3 regions of the Echinicola soli genome follow, and region 2 is predicted to be linked to each of the others. Evidence: riboswitches for the same ligand, from Rfam matches in the RefSeq annotation. Region 2 holds a riboswitch; each other region holds the start of a gene.
The links. Region 2 has a riboswitch for thiamine pyrophosphate ahead of thiS (sulfur carrier protein ThiS). Riboswitches for the same ligand answer to the same signal wherever they lie in the genome.

Region 1: it holds a riboswitch for thiamine pyrophosphate, as region 2 does, so the genes downstream of both, FKX85_RS06060 (TonB-dependent receptor) here and thiS (sulfur carrier protein ThiS) in region 2, are expected to answer to the same signal.
Region 3: it holds a riboswitch for thiamine pyrophosphate, as region 2 does, so the genes downstream of both, thiM (hydroxyethylthiazole kinase) here and thiS (sulfur carrier protein ThiS) in region 2, are expected to answer to the same signal.

The regions. Positions count from the first base shown of each region.
Region 1 is NZ_CP041253.1:1,438,358-1,448,595, forward strand. Features, by position in the region: gene FKX85_RS06045 (DUF6428 family protein) at 1-365, shown strand, start outside; gene FKX85_RS06050 (low molecular weight phosphatase family protein) at 384-1,013, shown strand; gene arsB (ACR3 family arsenite efflux transporter) at 1,010-2,053, shown strand; gene FKX85_RS06060 (TonB-dependent receptor) at 2,375-4,762, opposite strand; TPP riboswitch at 4,847-4,943, opposite strand; gene FKX85_RS06065 (hypothetical protein) at 5,902-6,138, opposite strand; gene FKX85_RS06070 (RNA polymerase sigma factor) at 6,113-6,715, opposite strand; gene uvrA (excinuclease ABC subunit UvrA) at 7,269-10,085, shown strand.
Region 2 is NZ_CP041253.1:3,971,865-3,982,102, forward strand. Features, by position in the region: gene FKX85_RS15610 (aldo/keto reductase) at 1-928, opposite strand, end outside; gene FKX85_RS15615 (dodecin family protein) at 1,032-1,232, opposite strand; gene thiH (2-iminoacetate synthase ThiH) at 1,322-2,446, opposite strand; gene FKX85_RS15625 (thiazole synthase) at 2,439-3,206, opposite strand; gene FKX85_RS15630 (thiamine phosphate synthase) at 3,187-3,834, opposite strand; gene FKX85_RS15635 (thiamine phosphate synthase) at 3,831-4,427, opposite strand; gene thiC (phosphomethylpyrimidine synthase ThiC) at 4,427-6,298, opposite strand; gene FKX85_RS21480 (hypothetical protein) at 6,400-6,552, opposite strand; gene thiS (sulfur carrier protein ThiS) at 6,847-7,053, opposite strand; TPP riboswitch at 7,111-7,210, opposite strand; gene FKX85_RS15650 (3-oxoacyl-ACP synthase III family protein) at 8,067-9,149, opposite strand; gene FKX85_RS15655 (alkaline phosphatase family protein) at 9,807-10,238, opposite strand, start outside.
Region 3 is NZ_CP041253.1:230,125-240,362, forward strand. Features, by position in the region: gene FKX85_RS01040 (sulfite oxidase) at 1-990, opposite strand, end outside; gene tenA (thiaminase II) at 1,629-2,282, opposite strand; gene thiD (bifunctional hydroxymethylpyrimidine kinase/phosphomethylpyrimidine kinase) at 2,266-3,105, opposite strand; gene thiE (thiamine phosphate synthase) at 3,102-3,740, opposite strand; gene thiM (hydroxyethylthiazole kinase) at 3,733-4,533, opposite strand; TPP riboswitch at 4,589-4,683, opposite strand; gene FKX85_RS01065 (LLM class flavin-dependent oxidoreductase) at 4,786-5,811, opposite strand; gene cysM (cysteine synthase CysM) at 5,923-6,801, opposite strand; gene FKX85_RS01075 (serine O-acetyltransferase) at 6,805-7,647, opposite strand; gene FKX85_RS01080 (hypothetical protein) at 7,663-8,235, opposite strand; gene FKX85_RS01085 (FtsB family cell division protein) at 8,216-8,503, opposite strand; gene FKX85_RS21540 (AAA family ATPase) at 8,895-9,131, shown strand; gene FKX85_RS01090 (DUF4143 domain-containing protein) at 9,193-9,834, shown strand; gene FKX85_RS01095 (hypothetical protein) at 10,119-10,238, shown strand, end outside.

The DNA of each region.
Region 1 (10,238 bases), 2.5 Mb from region 2:
AAGTTGGAAAAGTGACCAAGCATTTTATTGATTGCGGGGGAACAATCCGTGATGAGGAGGTGGTGAACTTTCAGCTTTGGAATGCAGATGACTACGACCACCGGCTACATCCTGGAAAGCTGGTGCATATTATTGAACTTTCTGAGAAAACCCTTGGCCTCCCGGACGCAGAAATAGAGGTGGAATACCAAGGAGAAACCATTGGGAAGTTCGGACTGGACTTTGATGGCACAAATTTCCTTCTGACCACCAAGCAAACCGATTGCTTGGCCAAAGATCAATGCGGTATTCCTTCCCAAAAGCCCAAGGTCAGAATTTCTGGCGGACAGTCCAATACATGTACTCCAGGCGGAAACTGTTGCTAATGTCCTAAAATTATGATCATGAAAAAAACATTATTTCAAGACCTGGTATCCACCATTAATGAATTAGAGAGCGATAATATTGCGGAAGATCGCAAGTTAAGGCTTCAGCCATTGGTGGACTATATTCAGGGAAAGGTAGATAGAAATGAACCGATCTTACTGAACTTTATCTGCACCCATAATTCTCGAAGGAGTCATTTAGCGCAAGTATGGGCGCAGTGTATGGCTTATTTTTGGGGGATCGATCAGGTCAAAAGTTACTCTGGAGGTACGGAGGCTACTGCCTTATTCCCCAAAGTAGCCGAAACCCTATCCAATCAGGGATTTAAGGTAGTAATACTACAAGAAGAAGCAAATCCAGTTTACAGCATAAAATATGCTGGCAATACGCATCCAGTGATTGGTTTTTCCAAGAAGTGGGATGATGGGTTTAATCCAGGTTCAGGTTTTGCAGCAATCATGACTTGCTCCCAAGCCGATGAAGATTGTCCTTTTATTGCTGGCGCTGAGCAGCGAATCGCCATTACCTATGATGATCCCAAAGCCTTTGACGGCACACCGCAACAGTCAGAAAAATACTTGGAGAGAAGCCTTCAGATCGCTTCGGAAATGTACTATGTATTTTCGAAAATTAACAGCCCATCATGAAAGCAGGTAAAAAATTGAGTTTTCTGGACAAAAACCTCACTGTGTGGATATTTGTAGCTATGGCTGTGGGTGTCGGTCTTGGATACTACATCCCCGCGATACCTGCCAATGTGGAAGCGCTCAGTCATGGCAGCACGAATATCCCCATTGCTATTGGGCTGATCCTGATGATGTACCCACCACTGGCCAAAGTGAACTATTCATTACTGCCCAAAGTCTTCAAGAACACTAAAATTTTATCCGTATCGCTGTTGTTAAACTGGGTGATTGGTCCGGTGCTCATGTTTCTCCTGGCGATATTTTTTCTAAGGGATTATCCAGAATATATGGTCGGACTGATCCTGATTGGTTTGGCTCGCTGTATTGCCATGGTTTTGGTCTGGAATGACCTGGCAGAGGGAAGTAGCGAGTATGGTGCTGGATTGGTGGCACTGAACAGTATTTTCCAAGTCTTTTTTTATAGCTTTTATGCTTGGATATTTATTACAGTGCTCCCTCCGTATTTTGGCTTTGATGGTGTCTTGGTGGATATTTCCATTCAGACGATTGCTGAGAGCGTGGCCATTTATCTGGGGATTCCGTTCTTGATGGGAATATTGAGCAGGTACTTCCTGATCCGGGCCAAGGGAGAAGATTGGTACACCAACACATTTATTCCGGCTATTTCTCCCATGACACTAGTTGCCTTGCTATTTACGATCGTGGTCATGTTTTCGTTAAAAGGTGAACTGATCATGGAAATCCCGGCTGATGTGGTGATCATTGCTATTCCTTTGATGGTGTATTTTACTGTGATGTTTATCATCGGTTTCTTTGTCACCAAAGCGATGGGCGCCACCTATGACAAGACTGCTGCGGTGGCTTTTACCGCTGCAGGAAATAACTTTGAGTTGGCGATAGCTGTGGCCATAGCCGTTTTTGGCTTAAATTCAGGCCAGGCATTCGCAGGTGTCGTTGGTCCTTTGATAGAGGTGCCGGCCTTGATCCTGTTGGTACGAGTGGCTTTCTGGCTACGCAAAAAGTACTTCACGTTCACGTAAGAAAGTGATAGCACGCAGACGACGCAGCATTAGCAGATATTACACAGAAAATTATCAGTGATAATCTCTTTAATCAGCGTTCATCTGCGTGCCATTAAACCTTCTTAAACCTGGATTATGCATTAGTCTATTTATTACGACCTGAAACTACTTTAAAATCACACGCTTTGCTCTATTTTTCAACATCACCATAGCGGTGCTATGCTTCTGTCTCCAAACTAACTGATTTTCTTGCATTTTCAGGCCTTCCCGACATCCACCAGCCTGTCCCGAAGGATTTCGGGAGGACAGGCTACTACAATTCCTAATGTATAATCCAGGTTAAAACTTCACATTTACCCCTGCCATAAAATTGGTTCCGGCCATGGGGTAGTAGTAATTTTCGGTAACAAGCTCCCTATTTGTATCACCCGGAACAAAATAGCTAAAGGTGTACCCATTGGGTTCGTACATGACATCAAAGACATTGTTGACTTTTACACTAAATTCCAGTGCTCTCAGGAACCTTGGACGAAGGGTATAAGCAAATCGGATGTCATTGGTAAAGAAGGCATCCAGTTTACGGCCATCATTCTGGGTATTGTCCAGGTATTGGTCGTCCACGTACTTGGCCATCCAGCTGATCTCCATGTTTTTTATTGGATAAAAGTCCACCATGGCCGAACCCACGATATTTGGAGAAAAGGCAATGTCCGTATCTTCATAGGTAAATTCTTCCTGCTGGAATACTTCGGTGGAGTAATCATCGACGTATTCTGTAAAGGCATTGATCTTATTGCGACTGAAGGCAATGTTTCCTCCAAGGGTCCATTTTGGAGATAGCTTCACGGCTCCATCCAGTTCGATGCCGGCGCGGTAAGAATTGTCCACATTTTCCCGAATGTAAGCACCGACGTCGTTGATCTGTCCTGTCAGGATCAATTGGTCCTTATAGCCCATATAGTAGAAATTGGCATTATAGCTGAAGTTGCCTTTTTGGGCCCTGATGCCTGCTTCTATATTATGCAGCCGTTCGGGACGTGGAACTTCCGTAATAGGGTTGTCAGTAAAGTCACTTCTGACAGGCTCCCGATTGGCCACTGCAAAGGAGGCATACCAGGTTTCACCTTTTCCGCTTTCGTAGCTAATGCCGAATTTTGGATTGAAGAAATTGTAATGCTGTGCACCATCCACCACTCGCTGGTCGTCATTGACACCTTCAAAGCGGTAGTCAATCTGCCTAAACTGCAAGTCACCAAACAAGTAAAGGCGATTCGCGACTTCGTAGGTGGCCTTAGCATAGATGTTACGATCATCTTTCACCGCATTATTATCGTAATAGCGATCACGGATATCGGTGTTTCCAGCGACCCTGGCCCAGATGATCTCACCAAAATGGTCGCCATCATAGCGGTTGGCACCACCGCCCAGGATCAGGTCCCAGTGACCATCGTCAGACACGTAATTCACGGAGAATACACCACCGAAGAAGTCGTTGTCAAGCCATCTCCTGCGGATAATGTCAGTGCTCTCGATGGTCTCATCACCGATTACCACTGGGGCTAGGCCGTAGCTTGCAAAATCATCATCCTCGCGGTATTGTTCATAATACCCTCGACCATAGGTGTAATGCAAGGCAGCATGGGTTTTCCAGTTTTGGCCGTATTTTCCGGTATAGATAAACTGGTAATGGTCTTGCTGGTAATTATCGGTTTCGTTGTCGTAGCTGTAATAATTAAATGTCCGGTCCGTTTGCAATTTGTCTTCAGGTAGGCCATACCATGCTTGGTAGGTTTTTTCTTTGCCAGAAAATACGTTGACTTTAAAGACGTGGTCATCACCGTAATAACCACCCGAGAGGAAATAGGATTTGAGATCAGATGTAGCACGGTCCACATACCCGTCAGACTTAATCTGCGAAAGACGCGCATCTACGGCCCAGCGATCGTTCAGTAGCCCTGATCCAGCTTGTACGGTATATTTTTGTGAATTAAAAGAACCGAATGAGGTGGCTACCTCACCATATGCTTCTTCCTTCTTGGTATCCGTCTGGATATTCATGCTTGCACCAAATGTCGCGGCGCCATTGGTGGAGGTGCCGACTCCGCGTTGGATTTGGATATTCTCCACCGAACTGGCGAAGTCCGGCATGTTTACCCAAAAGACTCCATGGGATTCGGCGTCGTTCATAGGGATTCCATTTACCGTCACATTGATCCTTGTCTGGTCAGATCCTCTGATCCGAAGTCCTGTATATCCGATCCCTGCACCTGCATCTGAATTGGTGACCACAGATGGAGTATAATTCAGCAAAATAGGCATGTCCTGGCCCAGGTTGTTTTTGGCAAGGTCTTCCTTGGAGACCGACGTGAAGGTGGTAGGGGTGGTTTCTGAGGCCCTAGTGGCTGACACGATGAATTCCTCTGTAAGCAGGGAATTCTGTTTCAGGATGATTTTGAGTTCAGGAGACGGGACTTGCAATGCTTCCACATGTGACTCATAACCTACAAAGGACACCTTCAGCTGGTAATGGCCTTCGGGAACATTTTTAATGGCAAAGGCTCCATCGAAATCTACTGTACTGCCTCGGCCTGTACCTTCCAGAATTACATTGGCACCGATCAATGATTCCCCGGTAGTGGCATCTACGACCTTTCCGGTAACTTGGTTTTGTGCCATAGCACAAACTCCGACCAGCAGCATTGCTGCGGTCAAAAACATACGTTTCATTATTTAAATAGGTTAAGCTTGGTTAAACATCAGAGCCATCCAGGGGCGATTGCTCCACTTGTTGTTTACCCGATTGTTCCATATATCATGGAAATCGCATTTCCCTTCGCCGGCACTACCCGGATCAGGTAATATGGGTATGATCTCAGCCCGTGATTTTTGGGCACCCCTAATTCGATCTATTCTTGCAGCAAAGGTAGAAGGATTATTGGAGAATGAAAAAATGTTGTATAAATCACAATTTCTAATTCGTTGTCATCCCGACTTGAGGAGGGGGCTTAATTTTAAATAGGAGATTCCTTCCCGCTGTATCGGTGATCGGAATAGCCTGCCCTCCCTATATCCACCAGCCTGTCCCGAAGGATTTCGGGAGGACAGGCTGGTGGATATAGGGGACAAAGACATTGTTAGAATGGCGTAGCTAGTGGAATACGCAGCCGCTCATCTAAAAGCGATTTCCCTGGTATTCAATAGGCAGTTTGGGGATCAAGCGGAAAAGTTGGGGGGATTAGGGTTGGTTTCGATAGCACGCAGATGATGCAGATTAATAAGATTTACGCTGAATTTTTATAATAAACGCGATTTAAAATACCGTCCTTGCGAATGCAGAGCAACGGAGTGAAGCAATCTCGTTTTCTTAATACGGGATTGCCACGTCGCAAGCTCCTCGCGATGACGGATTTATACTGATTTTATAATCTACACATTCCTATTGCTACATTAAAGAGAAATATGCTTGCCAAAACCACTTGGAAATCTCTCATCTTCCAGAAATATTACTTGGTCCTCAAAATGTGCTAAAAAGGAGGCAAACGAAAAAGTTGAGGGCATGAATCCCTTTATTTTAAAAGGATTTCTTTTTTGTTTTTTTGCCACAAAGATTCTAAGACCCAAAGCTGTTTGTTTTCCATGAAATTTGGAATCCGCCTACAAAACACTTCGTGTCTTGGCGACTTCGTGGCGACATACCAAATGAATATAAATCTTCTCCCGCCCCAGAAATATTGATTGATCCCAGTTTGGTGGGCGGTGATCAGTTGAGTACTGCCAATTTAGAATTTTATGATCCTCAGTCCCGAAATAAAACAGCCCTTTCCGGCTTAAGCCGGAAAGGGCTGTTTTATTTCTATGGTGTGCGTTTAGACTTTTTCGAGTCCGGAAGACCTGGCTTTCTTAAGGATAGACTCTACGGTTTTTTCAGATGGTTCCATTACCACCTCATTGAGCCGGCCAAGCATATCCAGTGTATCCAAATATTCTTGCAATAAGCATTCATCTTTTTGCAAAATCTGCTCAAAGGCAATGCTTTCCATTTCGCTCATTTCCTGATAGACATATTGTATCAGTTGTTCACTTGGGGTAAAATATTTTGTCATAGGCAACATTTATTTGTTTCAACTTTTTCCGCATGTTGATAAGCGCATACCGCATTCTTCCAAGTGCCGTGTTGATGCTTACACCCGTCTGGTCGGCAATTTCCTGAAAACTCAAATCCATGTAATGCCGCATGATCAACACCTGCTTTTGGCTTTCAGGCAGTTCATCGATGAGGTCCCTTACCAGGGCATGAGTTTCGTCCTTGACCTTTTGGTCTTCGACATTGGAATCAGCAAATTTTAGTGTATTGAACAGATTCGAACCGTCTTCCATCATGATGAATGGATAACGCTTCATTTTTCTGAAATAGTCCACCGCTAAGTTGTGCGCAATCCGCATCAACCAAGGCTGAAATTTTCCTTCTTCGTTATATCGGTCAGAGTTAAGGGTTTGAATTACTTTCACAAACACGTCTTGCAGTAAATCCTCTGCTAAACCCTGATCTTTTACTATCATATAAATCGTCGTGAACACACGGGATTTATATTTATCTACCAACACTTCGAAAGCAGCTTCACTCCCATTTCTGTACTGAGCGATCAATTCGCTGTCTTTCGGTCTTAACCTTTTACTCATAAATTCTGACGTTTAAATAACGTAGAAGTCTACTTCATATTGCGGGATTTGGGGTTGAAACAAATTCTGTCAAAGTCAAATGTATATATTTGAAATACACAATGCAATGAAATAACTGATTTTTTTGTTTAAATTATACGTAACATTAGCCTGTGATCAAAATATAAATTCGATTATTTCCTGTATACCAAATTATAAATTGATTATATTTTTGACAAAAATAATCCTCATATAGGTCAATTTTTGTACCAATATATCAGAACCATAGAGTATACATGGAGGTTTAATAAAAAATCTTTTTAAAGTAATAAAATTTAATATATTTCGTAATAAGCGGGTCACGCTTATTGTGGAACTGTCTGTGTTTCTGTGGAAATTTTCAACAATCTAGATTTAATGTTACATGTATCAATTGTTTATAACAAAGATTTATCCAAAAAGGAGTAGTTGAAGGCCCGTTTGATGAAGGATTGAGCCATGAGGGAACTTTTCTAGTGAATTCAGCTTTAAACAAATTACCAATTCACAGGTTGACTTGGTATCTTTGTAAGCTATGAATGAGACAACTGCCTTGAATCCATCATCGATAGAGAATTTAGACCCTAAATCATATATCATCATCAAAAACGCCCGGGTAAACAACCTGAAAAACCTGAGTGTGGCCATTCCCAGAAATAAACTGGTGGTCGTAACAGGACTGTCAGGTTCCGGAAAGTCCAGTTTGGCCTTTGATACCTTGTTTGCTGAGGGCCAGCGGATGTATGTGGAGAGCCTGAGTTCCTATGCCCGTCAATTTTTGGGGAGAATGGAAAAGCCGGATGTAGAATACATCAAGGGCGTTTCTCCGGCCATTGCCATTCAGCAAAAGGTAACCACCAAAAATCCCAGGTCTACAGTAGGCACCACCACAGAGATCTATGATTATCTCAAGCTCCTGTTTAGCAGAATCGGCCATACGATATCCCCCATCAGTGGGGAAGAAGTAAAGCACCATACCGTTACGGATGTGGTGGATTTTATCCATAGCTTCGAAGAGGGCAAAAAAGTAATGATCAGCTGTCCTTTACAGACCAATGCCTCCCGAAGCATGGAAAAAGAACTGGAAATTCTATTACAAAAAGGATTTACACGGATTATTATTGATGGAGAGGTGTATTATGTGGAGGAGCTGCTGGAGGAAAAAAGTATTCCTGAAGGTGACATAGAAATCCTGATCGATAGGGCTGTAGTCAGGAAAGAAGACGAAGACAATCATTTCCGTATAGCAGATAGTGTGCAGACGGCTTTCTTTGAGGGACACGGCGATTGTTTTGTGGTAGTTCCTGGAAAAGAATCGAGAAAATTCAGTGACCGTTTTGAGCTGGATGGAATTTCTTTCGAGCTTCCATCAGTCAATTTCTTTAGCTTTAACAATCCCTACGGCGCCTGTAGGACCTGTGAGGGTTTTGGTTCGGTGCTGGGCATCGATCCGGATTTGGTGGTTCCTGATAAGTCCCTTTCCGTTTATGAAGGTGCCATCGCCCCTTGGCGGGGAGAGACCACCAAAAAATGGGCTACTCCACTGATCAAAAACGGCATTCACTTTGATTTTCCCATTCATAGACCTTATGAAGAGCTCGATGAGGAGCACAAAGAACTGATCTGGAAAGGCAATAGTCATTTCAAAGGGCTCGATGCATTTTTTGAGCATTTGCAGAGTAAGACCCACAAAATCCAGTATAGGGTGATGCTATCACGCTTCCGTGGGAGAACTACATGCCCTGACTGTAAGGGGACCAGGCTCCGAAAAGATGCTGCCTATGTCAAAGTCGACGGCCATTCCATCACCGACATTGTGCTGATGCCGATCGACAGGGCACTGGAATTTTTCCAAACTATCCAACTTACTGAAGGAGAGAAAAAAACGGCCAATCGACTTCTCAAGGAAATCTTAAACCGACTGGAGTATATCGATAAAGTTGGTCTGGGCTATTTGACGCTAAATCGCCTTACCTCCAGCCTCTCGGGCGGGGAATATCAGCGGATCAAGCTGGCCACTTCACTGGGAAGTGCTTTGGTAGGATCAATGTATATACTGGATGAGCCGAGCATTGGCCTGCATCCCAGGGATACCGATCGGCTGATATCGGTGCTCAAATCCCTTCGGGACATGGGCAATACGGTAATTGTGGTAGAGCATGAGGAAAAAATCATGAAGGCTGCCGATGAAATTGTGGACATTGGGCCGGATGCTGGCGTCAATGGCGGGGAACTGGTTTTTCAAGGTGATTTGGAAAACCTTATTGCCCATGGAGAAACCTACACCGCAAAATACCTGAAGGGAGTAGAAAAAATAGATATCAAGCAGGGAAACAGAAAGTGGAAGGATAAAATCCTGATCAATGGAGCTCGTGAAAACAACCTTAAAAACATCAATGTTCAGGTTCCGCTACATGCCCTTACAGTGATCACTGGGGTCAGTGGCTCTGGCAAGTCTACTTTGATCAAGAAAGTATTGTACCCAGCATTGGGCAAAATGCTGGGCACGGTAATCGATGAGACGGGAAAATTTGATAAGTTGGGCGGAGACTATAAATCCATTAGCCAAGTGGAATTTGTGGACCAAAACCCAATCGGAAAGTCTTCCCGGTCCAATCCCGTAACGTATGTGAAAGCCTATGATGCTATTAGAAGCTTATTTGCTGATCAGCCAGTGGCCAAACAGCGGGGCTATAAACCAGCCTTCTTTAGCTTTAATGTGGACGGCGGTCGCTGCGAAGCTTGCCAAGGGGAAGGCACGCAGAAAATAGAGATGCAGTTTATGGCCGATATTTTTCTTACCTGTGAATCCTGTAAGGGAAAGCGCTTCAAAAACGAGATCCTTGACATCACTTATAAAGACAAAAACATAGCCGATGTGCTTGGGATGACCATTGATGAAGCCATGACATTCTTCCAGGAGAAAAATGCCATCATCTCCCGTTTGCAGCCGCTGCAGGAGGTTGGTCTGGGCTATATTGGTCTTGGGCAGTCATCAAACACTCTCAGTGGAGGCGAAGCCCAGCGGGTAAAGCTGGCTTCCTTTCTGGGCAAAGGAGGCAACAAAGCCAAAGACCATGTACTGTTTATCTTTGACGAACCCACCACTGGTCTACACTTTCATGACATTAAGAAACTGTTGTATTCCATCAATGCCTTGATAGAGGAAGGGCATTCGGTGATCATTATTGAGCACAACACTGAAGTCATCAAATCTGCCGACTGGGTGATTGATCTAGGACCGGAAGGTGGTGAACGCGGAGGAAACGTGACCTTTGAAGGTACACCGGAAGCACTGGGGGAGGTAGAGGACAATTATACCGCAAAATACCTAAGAGAGTCGTTTTCTTAATGGAATGTTAGATAATAATTGTCAATCGATGTGAAAGAAACTTTTCCGATGGTTTTTGGGTTGAAAAACTTAAGTCCGGAAGATGTATGTTTGGGCTAATTGGCTGCAAACCATCATGTCAAGAAATGCAGATTGAAGATTTATGCGAAATCA
Region 2 (10,238 bases):
CGTAAGGACTGTTATGCGCTGTCCATAATTTACCGTCGGTAAAGCGGTAAGGGCCTTCAAGTTGGTTGAGTTGATCCATTTCCTCTTGACTCAAGGTTAATAGATTTGACTTAAAGTTTTCCTCAATCCTAGAAGGGGTTACTGACTTGGGAATCACAGCTATATCCCGTTGAAGATTCCAGGCCAGCACTACTTGAGCGGTACTGGCATTTAGCTTATTGGCTATATCTTTTACATGTTCGTTTTCTAAAAGGATGGGAAGGTCTACCCCACCTTGCCCCTGAGTTCTATATGCAGCACCAAGTGGCGCATAAGCAGTAAGATGTATGTCCTCATTTTTGCAGAAATCTACCAATCCCTGCTGGGGTAAAAATGGATGCATTTCGACTTGGTTGACTTCAGGCTTTACCTTTGCTTTGGAGAGAACTTCCTTAAGCTTATTGATTTTAAAATTGGAAACACCGATATGTTTTACTTTTCCAGTTTCCAAAAGTCCTTCCATGGCCGTCCAGGTGGTGGATAACGGAATGCTCTCCAAGGATTCAAAATCCGCATTGGATTCAGGGAAGTCCACCCCATACTTCAGGGCCAATGGCCAATGTACCAAATAGAGATCCAGATAGTCGAGCTGAAGGTCCTTTAGCGTGTTTTCTAAAGCAGGAAGGACGTGTTCGGGTTTATGACTGTCATTCCAAAGCTTAGACGTAACCCAAATATCACTTCTTTTGATAGTTTTATCTGCAAATGCCTTAGCAAATGCATCCCCTATTTCTTTTTCGTTTTTATAGATATATGCACAATCAAAGTGACGGTAGCCCACTTCGATGGCTTTTAAAACTGCTTCATAAACCTCTCCTGGCTTTGATTGCCAAGTGCCCAGACCTAAAATGGGCATTTTATCCCCATTACTAAAAGTTAGTGATTTCATACGTTTGCTTGATTTTGAAAATTATTGATGAAAGTAACCCCTTTGAAAAGGTACCATAAATATACCTTTTCAAAGGGTAATTGGAAAACAAAAGTTCCGAAGATCAATTCACTTCAAAGGAGACCTTTGCATTTATCCCATAAGAAACGATTTGGTTGTTTTCCACATTGGCTTTCATGTTTTCTACATAAACGGACTTAATGTTTTTTACCGTTTTGGAAGCTTCAGTGACGGCATTTTTGACGGCATCATCAAAGCTTTTTTCAGAACTGGCAATAACTTCAATAATCTTCACTATAGACATAACATTAGAATTTTGGGTTAACAAATGAATGTTGGTCATTTTGACCGATGTCCAAATAGATGCAAAACATCTGCCAAGATAGCGTTTATTTACCCAAAAGTACCTTGTAAAATAGGATCCCAGTCCTTCCAAACCGGTTGATAACCATTCCTTTCCAATAAATCCGCTACTTTCCTGGGACTCCGTTCGTCTGAAATCTCGAATTGCTCCAAGGACTCCTTGCCTGCGGCATATCCTCCTGGATTGGTTTTGGAGCCCGCGCTCATGGACGTAATGCCCAGCTTGATCACATGGTTTCTGAAGTGCTCTGTTTCACGCGTGGATAATGACAACTCTACATCAGGATCCATAAGGCGATATGCGCAGATAAGCTGTACCAATTCCCTGTCACTCATGGCTACCTTGGGTTCTTGACCGCCCGAAAATGGCCTCAGTCGGGGAAAAGAGATGGCATATTTTGTCTGCCAATATTTCTTCTCTAAATAGCGCAAGTGCATGGCGGTGTAAAAACTGTCTACCCGCCAGTCTTCCAGACCGATCAGCGAACCAATGCCAATCTTGTGTATACCCGCTCTTCCTAGTCGGTCGGGCGTTTCGAGCCGATAGTCAAAGTTAGACTTTTTGCCTTTTGGATGGTGGATTTTGTAGGTTTCGCGGTAATAGGTCTCCTGGTAAACCAATACACTGTGAAGGCCACTGCTGATCAGCCGCTCGTATTCATCCTGGTCAAGCGGCTGTACTTCCATACTGACATTGGCAAAATGAGGCTTGATGAGCTGAATGGCATGCGCTAGATAGTCCACCCCCACCGTTCTGTTTGCCTCACCGGTTACTAGGAGAATATGTTCAAAACCCATTCCCTTAAGCACTTCCACTTCCTTCATGATTTCTTTGTCAGAAAGGGTTTTACGTGGGATTTTATTGTCCAGACTGAACCCGCAATAGGTGCAGATATTTTGGCATTCATTGGAAAGGTACAGTGGGGCAAAAAGTTGCATATTGTTACCAAACCGTTGCAGTGTCAATTGACGGCTCTTTTGCGCCATCACCTCTAGATAGGGAGCTGCTGCTGGAGAAATCATGACCAAGAAGTCTTCCAGGTCCCTTTCTTTTTTGGCCAAGGTTTGCTCTACTCTTGTAGCAGTAACATTGGTTAAAGCTTGATGTACTTTTTCTGGTGGATATTGAGATAGAAGGTCTTTAAATTCACTCATAGGATAAGAATTCTGTTAATGGACTACTTGGATTTGCTTGGGTACTGATAGCTCCTTTACCACACGCATAGGCCATTCTACCTGCTTCAACAGCCATCTTAAAAGCTTTTGCCATTTCTACGGGATTTTGGGCTACGGCAATGGCCGTATTGACCAAAACCGCGTCAGCCCCTATTTCCATGGCTTGGGCAGCATGGGATGGAACGCCCAGCCCCGCATCTATGACCACCGGAACGTTACTTTGTTCAATAATTATTTTGAGGAAATCAAGGGTTTTGAGGCCATTATTGCTGCCAATGGGAGAACCTAGCGGCATCACTGCAGCTGCCCCTGCTTCCTCAAGCCTTTTACATAGCACCGGGTCTGCATGGACATAGGGCAATACCACAAAGCCTTCCTTCACCAATTCTTCCGTAGCTTTTAGTGTCTCTATAGGGTCGGGCAATAAATATTTGGGATCCGGATGTATTTCCAGCTTCACCCATTGGGTTTCCAATGCCTCTCTGGCCAGTTGAGCCGCAAAAACGGCTTCTTTAGCTGTTCGTACACCCGAAGTATTCGGAAGCAAGTTAATTCTGGGATGGGATAAGTGAGCCAACATATCATCATCTTTGTCCTTGACATTTACTCTTCTCAGTGCCACTGTCACTAGTTCGGATCCCGAAGCCTCGAGCGAATCCTGCATGGATTGGTAAGTAGGGAATTTTCCAGTTCCTGTAAAGAGCCTGGATGTAAATGTTTTATTGGCAATGGTCAACATAGTCGAATGTATTTTTAATTTCTTTGATTAATTCTTGTGGCGTCTCGCTTTGGTGAAGCAAACCGCTGACGGCCACTCCATCCAAACCGATCGCTTTTAGAGAAGCGAGGTCTTCACTGATTATTCCTCCTATGGCAATGATGGGGAGATCAGGAAACATCGTCTTCACTTTATCCATAATAACTTGATAACCAGTTATTCCAAGTATTTTACTTAAATCTTTTTTGGTACTGGTAAAACGAAATGGTCCCAGACCGATATAGTCAGCAGTATTGGCAGCGGCCAGGATGTCTTCCAGCGTATTGGCAGTCGCGCCAATGACCATTCGGTTACCATATCGCTCCCTGATATCCTCAACTGATTTATCATTTTTGCCCACATGTACGCCATAAGCACCTGACTTATGGGCGATCTCAGGATGATCATTGATGATCAAAGAACACCCAAATACATCGCAAATTTCTTTGGCCCTATATGCTGTTCTTAGGATAACCGATTTTGGAAATGCTTTCATTCTCAGCTGAACCCATTTTCCACCCGCCTCACCATACGTCTGTATGGTGTCCAGATAGTCTTTTGGATGGTCTAGATTGGGTGTGATATAATGTAAAAAACTGATCGTGCTCATTTTAGGGCTGTATTTTTATAGTTCAAGAACCGCTTTAGTCGTATTTCAGTATTTTCCCCGTTCCAAATACCTCCCATTATAGCTGCCCCGTCAAATCCAATCGAGTCTAGATAAGGTAAATGTTCAGGAGTAATCCCGCCGAGGGCAAATAATTGGAAAGGTAAATCTCCTTTATAAGCTGCAGTCCATTCGCTGAGTTTATGGGTAGTAAAGGCTTGTCGGTAACCGGGTTTTGAGATGCTATCAAAAACCGGGCTTATAAATGAATAATCCAGTGCTGCATTTGGGGATTCTTGCAAATCTTCCAGTTTGTGAAAGGACTTACTGGTCACGACCGACCCTGGACAAATGAGCTGGTCACTTTTAAAATGCGTTCCTCCCACCCCATATTGATGAACCAACTCATGGTGCTCATGAAATGAAATTTTAGAATAATAGACAGTAGGCACTTGTTCGATTAATTCTTCCATTTGGGCTTTTGACCAACTTGGCTTTCGGATGTGCAGGCGATAAAGGCCATGGTCCAAGAGCCGGACCATGGTTTGGATTTCCTCTTTTTCTTTATTGGGAGAACTGATTAAAATCAGCTTCATTATTGGTTAAGGTAGATTTCACCACCATTTTCGGAAAACTCCTCCGCCTTTTTCTGCATACCTGCTTCGATGGCTTCTTGGTCATTTAGGCCATTTTTGTCGGCATAGTCCCGCACATCCTGTGTGATTTTCATGCTACAGAAGTTAGGACCGCACATGCTGCAGAAGTGGGCTATTTTGGCGCCATCCGCAGGAAGTGTTTCATCATGGAAAGACCTGGCGGTGTCTGGATCCAAGGAAAGGTTAAACTGGTCTTCCCAGCGGAATTCGAAGCGGGCCTTGCTAAGTGCATCGTCTCGATATTGGGCACCGGGATGGCCTTTGGCCAAGTCTGCTGCATGCGCAGCGATCTTATAGGTGATGACACCATCTTTAACGTCCTTTTTCTCCGGTAAACCTAAATGCTCTTTTGGTGTCACATAACAAAGCATCGCACAGCCGTACCAGCCGATCATAGCAGCTCCTATTCCAGAGGTAATATGATCGTAGCCTGGAGCTATATCAGTAGTCAATGGCCCCAATGTATAAAAAGGTGCTTCTCCACATTCTACCAATTGCTTGTCCATGTTTTCCTTGATCATGTGCATCGGAATATGGCCTGGACCTTCGATAATGGTCTGCACATTATGCTTCCATGCGATCTGGGTAAGCTCACCCAAGGTTTCCAGCTCCGCAAACTGGGCCGCATCATTGGCATCGGCGATGGATCCGGGACGGAGGCCATCTCCCAATGAAAAGGTCACATTATAAGCTTTCATGATCTCGCAGATTTCCTCGAAATGGGTATACAGAAAATTCTCCTTATGATGGGCAAGACACCATTTGGCCATAATAGAACCACCCCTGGAAACGATGCCCGTTACCCTCTTGGCAGTCATGGGAACGTACCGGAGCAATACGCCCGCGTGAATAGTGAAATAATCCACTCCTTGCTCTGCCTGCTCGATCAAGGTGTCCCTGAACAATTCCCAGGTAAGGTCTTCTGCCTTGCCGTTTACTTTTTCCAAGGCCTGGTAAATAGGCACCGTCCCTATCGGAACAGGGCTGTTACGCAGGATCCATTCCCGGGTTTCATGGATGTTTTTGCCTGTGGAAAGGTCCATGATCGTATCCGCTCCCCAACGACATGCCCACACCGCTTTTTCTACCTCCTCCTCTATACTGGAGCCAATGGCCGAATTCCCAATATTGGCATTGATCTTGACCAAAAAGTTACGGCCAATGATCATGGGCTCTGCTTCGGGGTGGTTGATATTGGCAGGGATTACTGCCCTGCCCTGGGCCACTTCATCACGGACAAACTCCGGTGTGATCATGCCTTTTGGTGTATTGGCACCATAGTTTTGGCCCGGATGCTGCTTGGGCAGCTCTTGAAGCTCATCTATACGCTGGTTTTCCCGGATAGCAATGTATTCCATTTCTGGAGTGATGATACCCATTTTGGCATAGTGCATTTGGCTGACATTCTTTTCAGATTTGGCACGGTAAGGCATCTTCACCAAGTCAAAACGTAACTTATCCAATGCCGGATTGGCCAACCTGCGCTGACCATATGCCGAAGTGAGCTGATCAAGTAACTCCACATCTCCGGTATTGGTGATCCACTCTTCCCGAAGTCGGGGAAGTCCTTTTTTAACATCTATTTCCAATGAAGGGTCAGTATAGGGACCACTGGTATCGTAAACGGTCACTGGTGGATTTTTCTCTACCGTCTCATGACGGTCAAGGTGTGAAACGGTATCGTGCAGCGCTATTTCCCGCATGGCTACCTTGATGGGGTGTAGTTTGCCTTTCACGTAAACTTTTTTGGAATTGGGAAAAGGATCCGTGGTAATGTAAGACTTAATGTTTTCTTGACTGAGTGTTTTCATCTTGCTGTTTTGAGGTTGTGTAAAGTTTAAATGTTGGAAGGTTAGATGAGGATTGGAAGATTTGAAAATTATAACGTGGAAAGATTTCCCTTCAACTGTGCTTAGGTGCCGGTACTTTCGACTTCATTCGCTACCCTACCAGTGACCATCAGCCCAATTCCCGAAGTCGGGCTGTCCTGGACACTGATATCCACATCAAGCGGACTTGGGGGATTACGATCTCGACCAGCGAGCAAATAGCGTAGGATGGTCAAAATTTGGCGTCACCGAAACAACGTGAATTTACAATCCACCTTATCACAAGTTCTGGATTGCAAATCCGAAACAGCTCAATAACTATAGACCTTAGTTCGACTATGAAAGCAGTATTAAACCGTCATTGCAAGCCTGCCTGGCGCAGACAGGCCTGCCTTTGGCTCCAGACAGGCCTGCCTTTGGCTGTAGACAGGCCTGCCTCTGGCTGTAGACAGGCTCGTAGTGATGATTTTTAAATTGAACTGAGGTTTATAGGGACTGACAGCTGATAACGTCTATCTTCGTATTTCCCCTCACCCGCCTTGTGTAGCTTTTATGATGAGGATTTGATCGTTTTCGGAGAGTTTGTAATGATCCCATTCAGATTTGGGGATTACCTGATCATTGACGGCCAAGGCCATGCCACGAGTCGGGTGGATTTCCTTTTTATGGAGCATTCCTGACAATGACAAATCCCCGTCTGTAAGCTCAAAGGGCTCATCGTTAAGGAGAAAATTCATAAGAACTTAATTTTTGTGAATAAATAAAAAAACTTCAGGAATGAAGATAATCGCTCGGAAGGACGCTTCACTTTTCCCTTCGCCCGCATTACCGGGATCAGGTTCAGAGGGTATGTCTCAGTCCCGATGGATCATCGGAACACCCCTAAAGTCTTGTACGTACTTGCAAAGGTAGAATGATAGCGGAATTTTAAAAGCTATTGGTGAATTTTATTTGGATTGAACAGTCATTCCAACTTATAATCTACCTGGAGGCAGGAAATAGAGGATAGCGGCACTATTTTCCTTATTAATTTTTACTGGCGTTCGACCAAATTTCAAATATGATCAAAAACTGTCTTTAAATAGAAATTTGAGGATTTTTATTCCAATCCCTAAAATGACCTTCAACACAGGGCAAACGCATTTACCAAGCATGAGCAAAATTAATGGATTTATGAATAATAGGCCTAATTGCCGATCCTCAAGGGTTGGACAGCTGAACATTGGTTGTGCATATTAGCCCTTGCTGCGGTTATAGGAATATATCAACTTACTGAAAAGGATCAGGCAAATTGTTTTTGGATCACTCCCCTGAAAGGGGTGTTTAATCCAGCCCAATGAAACGCATTGGGCCAATAGGTGATGATGGGACTACCTGCGGCCTGTAAGGCCAGCTAAAAATCTTCCCGTGCATATTGTTTGACTTGATGGAAGAACTGAGCTGGGCTTTCAGCCTTAATGGCTACAAGCGATTTTCTGATAATAGGACTCATTAACAAGGGATTAGATGGTATTTAACCATTCCTCGTCCAAGGATCGATCCTTGGACGAGGAAAACACGGCTAGATTTAGCAACCCCAAAGGGAATGATTTTTTTAAAATGCGTTCGCCTTGCCCCATCCCCTAAAGGGGATTTAGGGGTGAAAACAGTTGCTTTTTTTCCATTTAACGATCGTTTTCCAGGACGCCAGTAATTAATTTTCCGATATCGAATGTGTCAAAATCGCATCCAGTATGGTATAAATGGCAGATCAAGGAAACCGATATAAGATCGCATTGACATTCATGCCGGCCCCAACGGAAGCGAAGATCACATGGTCACCCGAATTGATATTGTGTCTTTCTATCTCTCCACGGAGCAGCATATCCAATAAAATCGGTATTGTTGCCACAGAATTGTTGCCCAGTTTACTGATGGTAATCGGCATGATCTTTCTCGGGTCTTCTTGCATGTCATAAAGTTTGAAGACCCGGTGGATAATGGCATCATCCATTTTGGCATTTGCCTGATGAATAAGGACTTTTTTTATATCCCTAATGTCCAAACCTGCCTTATCAATGGTGGCCTTGACCAAACCTGGAACTGTATTCAAGGCATATTCGTAAAGTTTACGCCCATTCATTTTCATGAACAAGGTATCATCTTTGTAATCTGTATTATAAGACAGGTCCATTCGTAACAGCATGGCTTCATTCAGGGTGTCTGTCCGGGTTTTATGGGTCAGTATCCCGACAGGGGTGTTACTTTCCTGGGACTGCAAGATAATGGCTCCTGCCCCATCGGAATAGATCATGCTATCTATATCATGTGGATCAGAAATCCTGCTAAGCGTTTCCGCACCGATCACTAGGATGTTTTTGGCATCACCGGATTTGATATAATAATCCCCTTGGATAAGCCCCTGCACCAAACCAGGACAGCCAAAGGGCAGGTCATAAGCGACGCAATCAGGGTTTTTGATTTGAAGCTTATATTTTACTCGGGAAGCCAGACTGGGAACCATGTCGGATTTTTGGTTGTCCTTAAGGACATCACCAAAATTATGCGCCACAATGATGTAGTCCAATGTTTCTTTATCCAATAAGGCTGATTTCAATGCTTCTTCTGCGGCAAAGAATGCCATATCAGAAGTAACATAATCATCCTCGATATATCTTCTTTCGGCTATTTCTGTTATTTCTTGGAATTTCCTGACAATCTCCTCATTGGATTTAGTGAGCTTTCCACCATCCTTATTATAAAATTGAGCATTTAGAAAATCCTTATTTTTAATCACTTTTGAGGGAACATACTTGCCAGTTCCCTTAATAACAGAATAATGCGGATCGGGCATATAATTTTTTTTTAAAGTGACTTTGATTGATAAACCTATTAATATAAAGGGGGAATTTACTAAAACCATTAATTGGAACAATACAAAAAGAGAATTTTCGGCCCAAAATGAAAAAACGTAATTAAGGATAACGGAAATACCGACATAGGTACAACAGATCCATCTGCCAAGCTAGAAGTTATTGGACACATTAAGGTAGCTGAAATTGCAGAAATCAATAGGGAATCTAATGGTTCTATATGGAATACTGTGGATAAATTATCCACGGGACTGTCCCACTTGTGCGGATAGATCAGGGGAATAGTTTTGTTCCTATGGCACAAAGCCCCTGGAGGCAACCTGATTTTACCAGGCTTAAATGCCTAGAGGCATCGGCCAGGACTCCCTTCTCACTATTTTAGCCGACAGAAGTGTCAGCAGGGATGCTCCGTTAGGTGTATTAGCTTGGTAACAGAAATTGGATACAGCATCCTAACAGTGCCGTAGGTACTGACCATGGGCAAGGAAAACATATATCATTATCGACTGCATCAGGAGCATGGGCACCCAAATTCATCCGTCCACGCGATGCTTCGATCTCCATAGCCCGCTAGCGCTCCGTTTACCTATAGTAAATCATATAGAATCTAATTTAGATTCTATTGCCTGGCATTATTTTTATTTCTGCTCGTACGGGTGGGAGGCCATTTTCTCCTCCAATAAAACAGGCTCTAAAACTTTCACCTGCCCATCAATATCTTTGGGAATCGGAAGCCCCAACAACCGACAGATTAGCGGATAAACATGAATGTTTTCAAAAGCTTTTATTTCATGACCGGACTTGACCCGGGGGCCATTGGCGTAGAAAATGGCATGCATGTCTTTTAGCGAAGGATGGAATCCATGCTCGCCAAAAGTATCGGTATCAAACATGGCTGCCCTGTTTTGATATTTTATGAATCCTGAAGTAGCCACTAAATAATACCCTGGGTCGGGAATAATCAGTAAATCCCCTACTCTTTCCGAATAATTGATATGCTTGCCGTAATAATTTTTGGATAGTGGATCGACCACCGAAAAATGATCTTCCAATTTTCGTAATTCTCTCCT
Region 3 (10,238 bases), 1.8 Mb from region 2:
CCAAGCATGTCCCCTTATTTCCAGTGAATCTCCCAAATCTATCATGGCCCCACTTTTAGGATAGGTAATCAAGGACTTTACAGGCATGGATTCAATGATACACATCTCCTCGTCGGGTACCTCCTCACCCGGAGAAACGGGCTTGCAAGGAACACGGTAAGAGGGAGCTGCCATTTTGGTCCCGTCGTGTACTTTATCCCTAACCGAGATCCTATTCAGCCACTTTCCAGAAGCCGATGCGGGAAAACCTCCTGCCACCAACCTTAGCGGGTACCCATGCGCGATAGGGATAGCTTCACCATTCATCTCAAAAGCCAACAACGTTTCCTCTTGTAGTGCTTTGGCAATTGGAACGCCTCGAGAGATCGGCTCTTTATCAGGATCACCGCTCAGGTGAGTATCGGCAGAATGGTAACCAATATATACTGCATTATCCCCAATCCCGACATCTTCCAGTACATCCTTGAGCCTCACGCCTGTCCAGAAAGCACAGGAAACAGCTCCCGTTTTCCACTGGTTGCCGCTGGCAGGCGGATAAAATTCACTGCGGCCGTTCCCTCCACACTCAAGTGTAAGCTGATAAGTATAATGATGAAATCTACGCTTTAGCTCTGCCAGTGAATAGGTTTTTGGGGAGGACACCGCTTCTCCATCAAATATGAGTTCCCAACTCCCTTCGTCGATGGATTCTGGAATGAGCCCATTATTTCTTATGAACATTTTATCGGCGGGTGTTACCTTATCATCCAACAGGTGTGGTTGTGATTCAATGTTCCAAGGCTTATTATTAAGGACGATAAGCTCTTTGTCCTTCTTGAAAAGCGTATATGGATCATCATCCTGTAATACTACCGGCACGTACCCCTCCGGCATGGATGATGCAAAAACCACCTTGGCCCCCACTGCCGCAGCAACAGTCGCTAGTGTGCTATTCCTTAAAAACTTCCTTCTGCTACTCACAGAAGGAGTATGCTTATCTTCCTTGGCCATTGGTATTGCTAGTTTATGCTGAAACAAACGGTATTGGTTCTTGCCTTATAACCTTTCCACCTTCGTGGTCATTCAAAAATAAGAAAGTTTCAAATTCTTCCGAAGGAAATTATATTGATCCTCCATATCTTTATCGCTCCCCCTTTCCAAAATAACAGTAAACCACTTGCCATCCGTCAATATCTTTAAGTTTTTCCACAAACTGTATAATATGGGTCAAGCGAAAAAGTTGGGGGGGGGATTAGGGTTGGTTCCGATAGCACGCAAATGGTGCAGATTAATAAGATTTGCGCTGATTTTTTTATGCTGGAACACGTATTCCTATTGCTAAATTAAAGAGAAATACACTTACAAAAACCACCTGTAAGTCTCTCATCCCCAGAAATATTGCTTGGCCCTATAATATTCGCTACAGACCAGTTCGATCCAGTTCGGCTAAAAAGACAGAAACCCCATTTCATGTGTTGGCACAAAAAATGAACATCATTAAAACAGGCTCGCTTCAAAGATTAGAAATACGCCTAAAGAAGTATTGGAAGCAATCATGTTCGACAAAGCCTGGATCAAATTACCCTAACTAAATTAACATATAGATCTATACTACTTAAAAGTAATTTGCCCCTATTCCTTCATTGCCCCTAAACAGGCCATTTCTCTGAGCGATAGGCACTGTCCCAAAACATCCACTCCAGTTTGGACGCCATCTCAAACGCCTCAAACATCTCTTCTCGTGCTGTGGGACTGGCTTTCTCTGCCAGCTGGTCTGTGATTTCGAGTGCCTTGGCGACGGAAGTCGCAAATTCCTCCCCAGCATAGGTATCAATCCAGTTTTTGTAGGGGTTCTCACTTCCATCTTGCTGTGCGTAGATGTAATCACCTACTTCTTTATAGATCCAAAAACACGGTAAAATAGCAGCTACCGCCTTTTCTATATTGGCAAAGCTTGCCTGGTTTCTGATATAATTGGTGTAGAGCAAGCAGGAAGGGGAAGGGTCTACCTCATCAGGGAGTCCCAGCTCTTTGAAATAGCTCTCATGTAGCGCCCGCTCTACCACAATGGCACCAGCGGCAAATTCCGAAAATGCCAACACCTTGTCCAGATCAGTCAAACGACCACTGATCGTACTAAGGGCCTTGCCAAATTCACCCAAATAAAACGCATCCTGCGCCATGTAAAATTTAAACGTTTCCTTTGGCAGTGTACCTTTCTGCAACTCTTGATTAAAAGGCATATGGATGATCTTGTCATAAAGGGGAGCGATTCCCTTCCATGCTTCATTGGTCCAGCTCATGGATAATCATTTTTTGGGGTTGGTAGAAGTGATTCAAAGGCCCACTTCCCTGACCTGTCTTAATGGTTTTCCCTGCGTCAATCGCCTGAAAGACGAAGCTTCTGGCCAACTCCACTGCTTTTTTAATATCCATTCCCCTTGCCAGAAAAACAGCTATGGCAGATGACAGTGTACAGCCTGTTCCATGTACATTTCCTGTGTTTATTTTTTCACTTTCAAAGACATGCTTTTGCTCATTACCACAAAGGACGTCTGCCACCGTATTTCCATTTAGATGTCCTCCTTTGACCAACACATAGGTTGATCCGTATGGCAACAATTGGCTGGCTGCTTTTTCCATCTTAGATAGTGAATCCACTGCTTTGCCGATCAGTACTGCTGCTTCATCCATATTGGGCGTGATGATATGCGAAATAGGGAAAAGTTCTTTTTTCAATAATTCGACCGTTTCCTCCTTAATCAAACGGTCTCCACTGGTAGCCACCATGACAGGATCAAAGACCACGGGAATACCGGGATATTGGGCTAGTGCCTCCACAATTACCTGAACCACTTCTGGTCGGTTGATCATCCCTATCTTTATGGCCTTCGGTTCGATGTCTGAAAGCACCGCTTCCAGCTGCTCCTTTATGTGCTCCACGGGGATATCATGGATACTCTTCACGCCTAAGGTATTCTGTGCTGTCGTGGCCGTAATGACACTGGCACCAAAACAGCCTAAGGCAGAAAATGTCTTTAGATCCGCCTGGATACCTGCCCCACCACCACTGTCTGATCCTGCAATGGTCAGCACAGGGATATACGTCTTTATTTTATTGCTCATTTTACTTTTTCTATTTCGTTTCGGAATTTCTCCGCTGCTTTGGCAGGGCTTTCCGCACTGCAAATGGCCGACACGACCGCGAGACAGTCTGCTCCCGCACGGATGACTTCTGCAGCATTTAATGCATTAATATTGCCGATAGCCACTAACGGTTTGGCAGTAGCATTTCGGAGGTCCCTTAGCCCTCCCAACCCCCATTCAAAACGGGTATCAGGCTTAGTGGGAGTAGAAAAAACAGGGCTCACGCCGTAATACCAACCCAAATCAGCCTCCTTAGCGGTAAGTTCATCCATTCGCTCAAGTGATAGCCCAACCGGAAATTCTTCGCCTAAAAAAGCTTTAGCGCCTTTCATACTACTGTCAGACTGCCCGATGTGTACTCCGTGAGCAGCTACTTCTTTTGCTACCTCTAAACTATCATTGATTACCAAGGGGACTTTATACCGATCGCAAAGGGACTTCACCTTGTGAGCCTTATTTAAGAATGCTTCCTTTGAAAGTTCTTTTTCCCGCAATTGGACCAAATCCACACCGCCCTTCAATGCTTCCTCCAGCACCCAAAAAAAATCCCTGCCAAGGCAAGCCTGTTGGTCGGTTACCAAATACAGTTTATAAGGGAACGGAGTCTCAGTCATGACTTTCTTCCACCTTTGCCCATTGCTTCACTTCACTTTCCTTGAGATGATAGAGCGCATCATACAAATACAATTGGAGCGTCCCGGGTCCCTCGGCCTTGCGTGCAGCAATCTCTCCAGCTAAGCCGAGCGTGGTCATTCCTGCCACTGTTGCCCGATAAGGATCAGGTTCTATTCCCGCAAAGGCCGCTACCAAAGCAGTCGCTGTACAGCCCATCCCGGTTACTTTCCCCATCAGTTCATGGCCATTCTTGATCTTGGTCAACTTATCGCCGTCAATGACATAATCTACTGCCCCGGAAATGCACACTACTGCCGATGTTTCTTTGGAAAGTTGCTTGCCATATGCCAAGGCCTCATCAGAAGAATGGGTACTGTCCACGCCTTTGGTCTGCACATTCGCCTTTGCCAAGGCCATGATTTCTGAGGCGTTTCCTCTTATAATGGTCGGCTTAAAGGTCAATAGCCGGGTCAAGGTCTCATTCCGGTACGGCGTAGCACCAGCCCCGACAGGATCCAATACCCAGGGTGTATTCCGTTCATTGGCTTCCTTGGCTGCGAGCAGCATGCTATCTACCCAAAACTCATCCAATGTACCAATATTTACTACCAGTGCATTGACGATCTTGACCATATCAGCCATCTCCAATTTGGCATGAGCCATGATTGGGGATGCCCCGATGGCCAATAAGGCATTTGCAGTATTGTTCATGACCACATAATTGGTGATACTCTGCACCAATGGCCCTTTCTCTCTCAGTATTTTTAGATTTTTTATTACAGATTCCTTCATATCCGTTAGCTTAAAAAACTTTAGGGAACCTGCAAACTATACAGGCAAAAGCCTGCAAGAAAGGATAACTTTTTCCTTCGTCGGCATCACCCGCGTCAGGTTCAAAGGGTCTCATCTCAGTCCCATGCAGGGACACCCCTAAAGTTTGTATAATGGTGAATTTACGATTTTAATCCCATGGAGCAAAGTTACTCCCAAGAAGATTCATGCTGTAAAACTCCTGGTCAAAACACTTTTGCTCAAGAGCGTAAATCAAAGTGCATCCGCAGGTTTCTTAAAGCACGATGCAGCCAACTCATAGGATTCTAATCGCTCTTCATGGTCATAAACATGAGAACAGATCATGATTTCATCCACCTGGGCAATTTCCTGAAAATGCTCCAAGTTTTCCCGAACTGTTGCGGCTGTCCCTACAAAACTACAAGCCATCATCTGGTTTATAGCAGCTGCTTCCGGTTCTGTCCACAAGCCGTCCATGGTATCCACCGGAGGCCTTAATGGATAGGATTTTCTTCTCACAATTCCCAATGCCATTTGATAAAAGGAAGTAGCTGTTTTATGGGCTTTCTCATCGGTTTCCGCAGCAATCACATTGACGCAGGAAACCACATAGGGATGTTTCAAATATTCAGAAGGCTGGAAATTCTCCCGGTAATAGCGAGTGGCATCCAAGAATTGTGCAGGTGCAAAATGGCTGGCAAAGGCATAAGGCAAACCATTCTTGGCTGCGAGCACGGCACTGCTCATGCTGCTTCCCAGTAAGTAGATTGGAATATCGAGTCCTTCACCTGGAATGGCCCGGACCTTACCATCGATGTTTTCATCAGAAAGGTAAAGCTGAAGCTCTTCCAGATCCCGGGGAAACTCCTCCACCGTCTCCAACCGATCCCGCCTTAAAGCCCTCGCAGTCGTCTGATCGGTACCAGGAGCTCTTCCCAAGCCAAGATCAATCCTCCCAGGATAAAGTGAGGCCAATGTCCCAAATTGCTCCGCCACCATCAATGGAGCATGATTAGGCAGCATAATCCCTCCTGATCCTACACGAATATTTTCGGTTCCTCCTGCGATATGCCCTATCAAAACAGCCGTGGCAGAACTGCCTACACTGACCATATTGTGATGTTCCGCCAGCCAAAAACGCTTATAGCCCAATTTCTCCACATGTCTGGCAAGATCCAAGCTCCTAGCAAAGGCATCTCCGGCATCGTGGTGCTCTTTAATAATGGCCAAATCCAGTACGGAAAAAGCTACTTCATCCAGTGGTTTGATATTTCTCATTTCACATCATATTGTCGTCTTCTTACCAACTGGATTAACTCCAAAATCGTTCTCTTAACGCCAATAATCAGTGTAAATTAGTGAAATTTATGAATGTTCGCCTTGAAAAAATCACCCAAACAAATCAGAGCTCAAATAACGGTCCCCACGGTCACAGGTAATGCAGACGATCACCCCAGCATCCAATGTTTCTGCGAGCTTCACAGCTGCATGTAAGGCTCCACCGCTGCTCATACCAGCCAGTATCCCTTCTTCTTTTGCCATTCGGCGCGTCATTTCAGTCGCCTCATCTTGACTTACATCGATGATCTGATCCACCCGTGTGGCATCGTATATTTTGGGCAAAAACTCCGGTGACCATCTTCTGATCCCTGGTATACTAGAACCATCGGTAGGTTGGGTGCCGACTATTTGAATCGCTGGATTTTGCTCTTTCAGGTATCGGGAAACTCCCATGATGGTCCCCGTAGTCCCCATGGCAGAAACAAAATGCGTAATACCACCATTGGTGTCACGCATGATCTCTGGACCCGTTCCCTCATAGTGAGCCTGATAATTATCAGGATTGGCAAATTGGTTCAGGATATAATACCCTTCCTTTTCGGCCATCTCTTCGGCAAGTGTCCTGGAATATTCGATGGTTTTGGCAGCGGGAGTCAAGATTACTTCCGCGCCATACGCCTCCATCGAAACCACTCTTTCCCTGGTTGAATTATCGGGCATGATCAAGGTCATTTCCACACCAAGGACCTTGGCAATCATCGCCAGGGCGATCCCTGTATTACCACTGGTGGCTTCTACTACCCTATCTCCTTTTTTGATATCTCCACGGTCCATGGCCCTTTTGATCATGCTATAGGCTGCACGGTCTTTCACACTGCCGCCGGGATTTTGTCCCTCTAGCTTACAGTATATCTTGACGTTGGGATTGGTGGGAATATGTTCAAGCTCAACAAGAGGCGTCTTGCCGATCAACTCAAATAACTTCATGTGCTAAGCATCATTTTTAAAAACATACATGTCAGTGGTCTCCGCACTGGCATCATACATTTTGGTCTGATAATAGATTTTACTTTTGGCGGGGATACTTTTCGTCAGCCAAACATTCCCTCCAATGACACTCCCTGCGCCGACAACGGTTTTGCCCCCAAGAATCGTAGCTCCGGCATAAATGACCACATGGTCCTCAATCGTCGGGTGGCGCTGGATATCGGCATCTTCCTTGTTCACACTTAGTGCGCCTAGCGTGACGCCTTGATAAATCTTCACATGGTCGCCTATACGGGTGGTTTCCCCGATGACCACACCAGTGCCATGGTCAATGCAAAAATACCTGCCAATTTCCGCTCCGGGATGGATGTCAATACCCGTCTTGCTGTGCGCAAACTCGGTAATCATCCTGGGGATGAGTGACACTCCCTGCTCATGGAGCAAATGCGCTATCCGATAGGCAGCAATGGCATAAAACCCCGGATAACTCCTGATCACCTCGGTCGTTGACTTCGCTGCGGGGTCACCATCAAACATGGCATGAATATCCTCATGGATGGCATCGTACACGCCGGAAAGGCGATCAAAAAACGCCTCTGATACCATTTCACTGTCCACATCGATCAGCCTGTTGTTTTTGCCCAAGATCTCCTGCAATTGGATCTGGTAGTATGTTAACTTATCCTCTATCTCTTGGGTATCATGCAGGATCTTAATAGCATATTCCGGAAAAAGCACACCCAAAACACCTTCAAAAAACTCCTGAACCTTCCTTGGTGAGGGACATCCGGGACATTGCTTGTGGGAATCGTGAATTTTTTTTATAAATGATTTTCTATATTCCATCGTAAACGTTAGCAGTTATAGAACAAAACCCAGTCTGATCACATATGGTTCAGTATAAATCAGGTTTTGGTTATCATACAGCACATTGTACAGCAAGGTGAAGTTCACACCACCTCTGCGACCGAAGGGCACAAAATATCCGCCCCCTAAGAACAAGCCCGGCACCCACTCCCTGTCTGCTACAATCCGTCCAAAATCATCCTCCCTATAAGCCTCCACACTAAGGTTTTCATATTCTGCATGGGCAAAGAGATTGGGAAGGACATTATAGCGGTTAAAGATTCTGCCTCCATAAACATTGGAAGCTTCTCCAAAATTCTTGTACTTGAGGTACTGATAGGTAATGCCTAAACCCGCAGAATAACGGTCGGTAATCATCACTCCCACCAATGGAGACACTTCTACATAAGTAATGTTACCAAACTGTAACCCAAGGTTACCTCCAAAATACAGCCGTTCGCTTAAAGGGACTTTTTCATCTTCTTCCTGATAAAATTCCCGCTGCGCCACTACCTCTACTGTTCCTACAAAAAAGAAAAGTACAAACAATACGGGCAAAGCCCTGAGTTTACTCATCGACGATAACATACAGATCTTCAGTTTTTTTCTTCATTAAGTATCTTTCACGAGCAAACTTTTCCAAAAGTTCGTAATTACTGAGTAATTCTTGTCGCTCGGACTTAATCTTTTCTTTCCGTTCCTGGTAAAATTCCTTCTGATCTTGCAGACTATTGAGTTTAGACCGTAATTTAAATTGGCTGATAATATCATTATTATCAATGAACACCATCCAAATCAAAAAAAACACGGTGAAGATAACGTAAAAATTCTTAGTGTATTTTAGGTACTTGGCCATAGGACGATCCGTTTTGCTTATGACAAATATATAAAATAGTCGGGACTAATCTTCAAACGGCTATGTACAATAAGGGATAATTGGCTATTGGTTGTTAGGTTAGAAGGTTGAAAGTTATATGATTGGGAAATTGGAAGATTGGAAGATTGGAAGATTCGGTATGTTATGGATCGATAAAAGAGCCGGTTTCAGTTGTATGGACTTTGTCTGCCATGTTGTGCCGTAACCATTGACCTTTGTCAACTGCCTATTTGGTTTTTACTGAATCTTATAAATTGAAATCTTAACTTTCAGATTTCAATTTATACAGCCAAAAATATTGAAAATTGAAATTTACACTTTCGAATTTCAATATTTTTCATCCATATTTGATACATATTTCGGTTAAAATATGATACGCAGGGAAAAGCAACAGCACCTTCAGCAGGCATTGCACGCCATGCCTGTGGTAGCACTACTCGGTTCCAAGCAAGTGGGCAAAACCACCCTGGCACTTTCTATCACAAAGGCATTTAATAAAAAGACTACTTATCTCGATTTGGAACTGGATTCGGATTTCAACAAACTGACCGATCCTGAAGCCTATTTGGGGCGGTTTTCCAGACAGTTATTTAGCGGAGGACGATAAAGCGAGCTGGGATTGGCGGACTGACTTTATTTCCACTTATTTGGAACGTGACATCCCTCAAATGGGCCCTGATATTCCGGCTACTTCACTTAGAAAGTTCTGGACCATGTTAGCCCACTATCACGGGCAACAAGAGGTATTGAGTGAACTTGGCAGAAGTCTGGAACTCAGCCATACGACCATACGGAATTACCTGGACGTACTTACCGACTTCTATATGGTGCGCCAATTGCCCCCTTGGTCAGGTAATGTAAAAAAACGTCTCGTAAAGTCACCCAAAATCTACTTAAGGGATACCGGACTGCTTCACCGGTTATTACAGATTTCAAATTTTGAAAGCCTTATGGGACACCCTGTACTGGGTGCCAGCTGGGAGGGATTTGTGGTAGAGAACATCCTCCGACAGCTTGATGACCGATGGAAATACTGCTATTACCGGACCCATACACAAAATGAGATCGATTTGGCCCTGGAAACCCCGGACAATGAAATTTGGGTAATAGAGGTAAAACGTTCTTCCACACCAAAACTCTCCAGACGATTTCACCAGGCCTGTGAGGATGTTCGGGCCACTAAAAAATGGGTTATAACCGCTGGAAAAGACCAATACCCCCTTACAGATGGCGTGGAAGTGATTGGACTCCAAGCTTTTTTGGGACTAAAGGAATTGAAGGGGGACGCTAAGTCGCATTCAGGTTGTTAGCGCAGAATTTTTATTGGTGATCAACCGTTAATAAATTAAGGTGTATCAAGTCAAGAAGGATACCTATAGCGTAATAGCCTTTAGGTTCTTAAAAACAACAGATAAAAAGCTCTCACGGACAAAATGTGTCCGTGAGAGCTTTTTACTTTGTATTACATCAGATATTATCAAACTAAATTTCACACATTATGAGACCAAACAAGCTCAAGTCCAAGGAAGTAGCCGAAAAGGATGTTGTTGATTTCAATACATTGGTCACCATCTGAAAAGATAAAAAGTCAAGGTTGTTCTGGAAGATTTTGTTGGCGCCGAATGGCAAACAGCTTAAAACTACTTCCGGGTTGGAATTTATTCCTCTAAATAATTTCTATACACTTCCCCAGTTCCTTCTCTATATTTCAGGA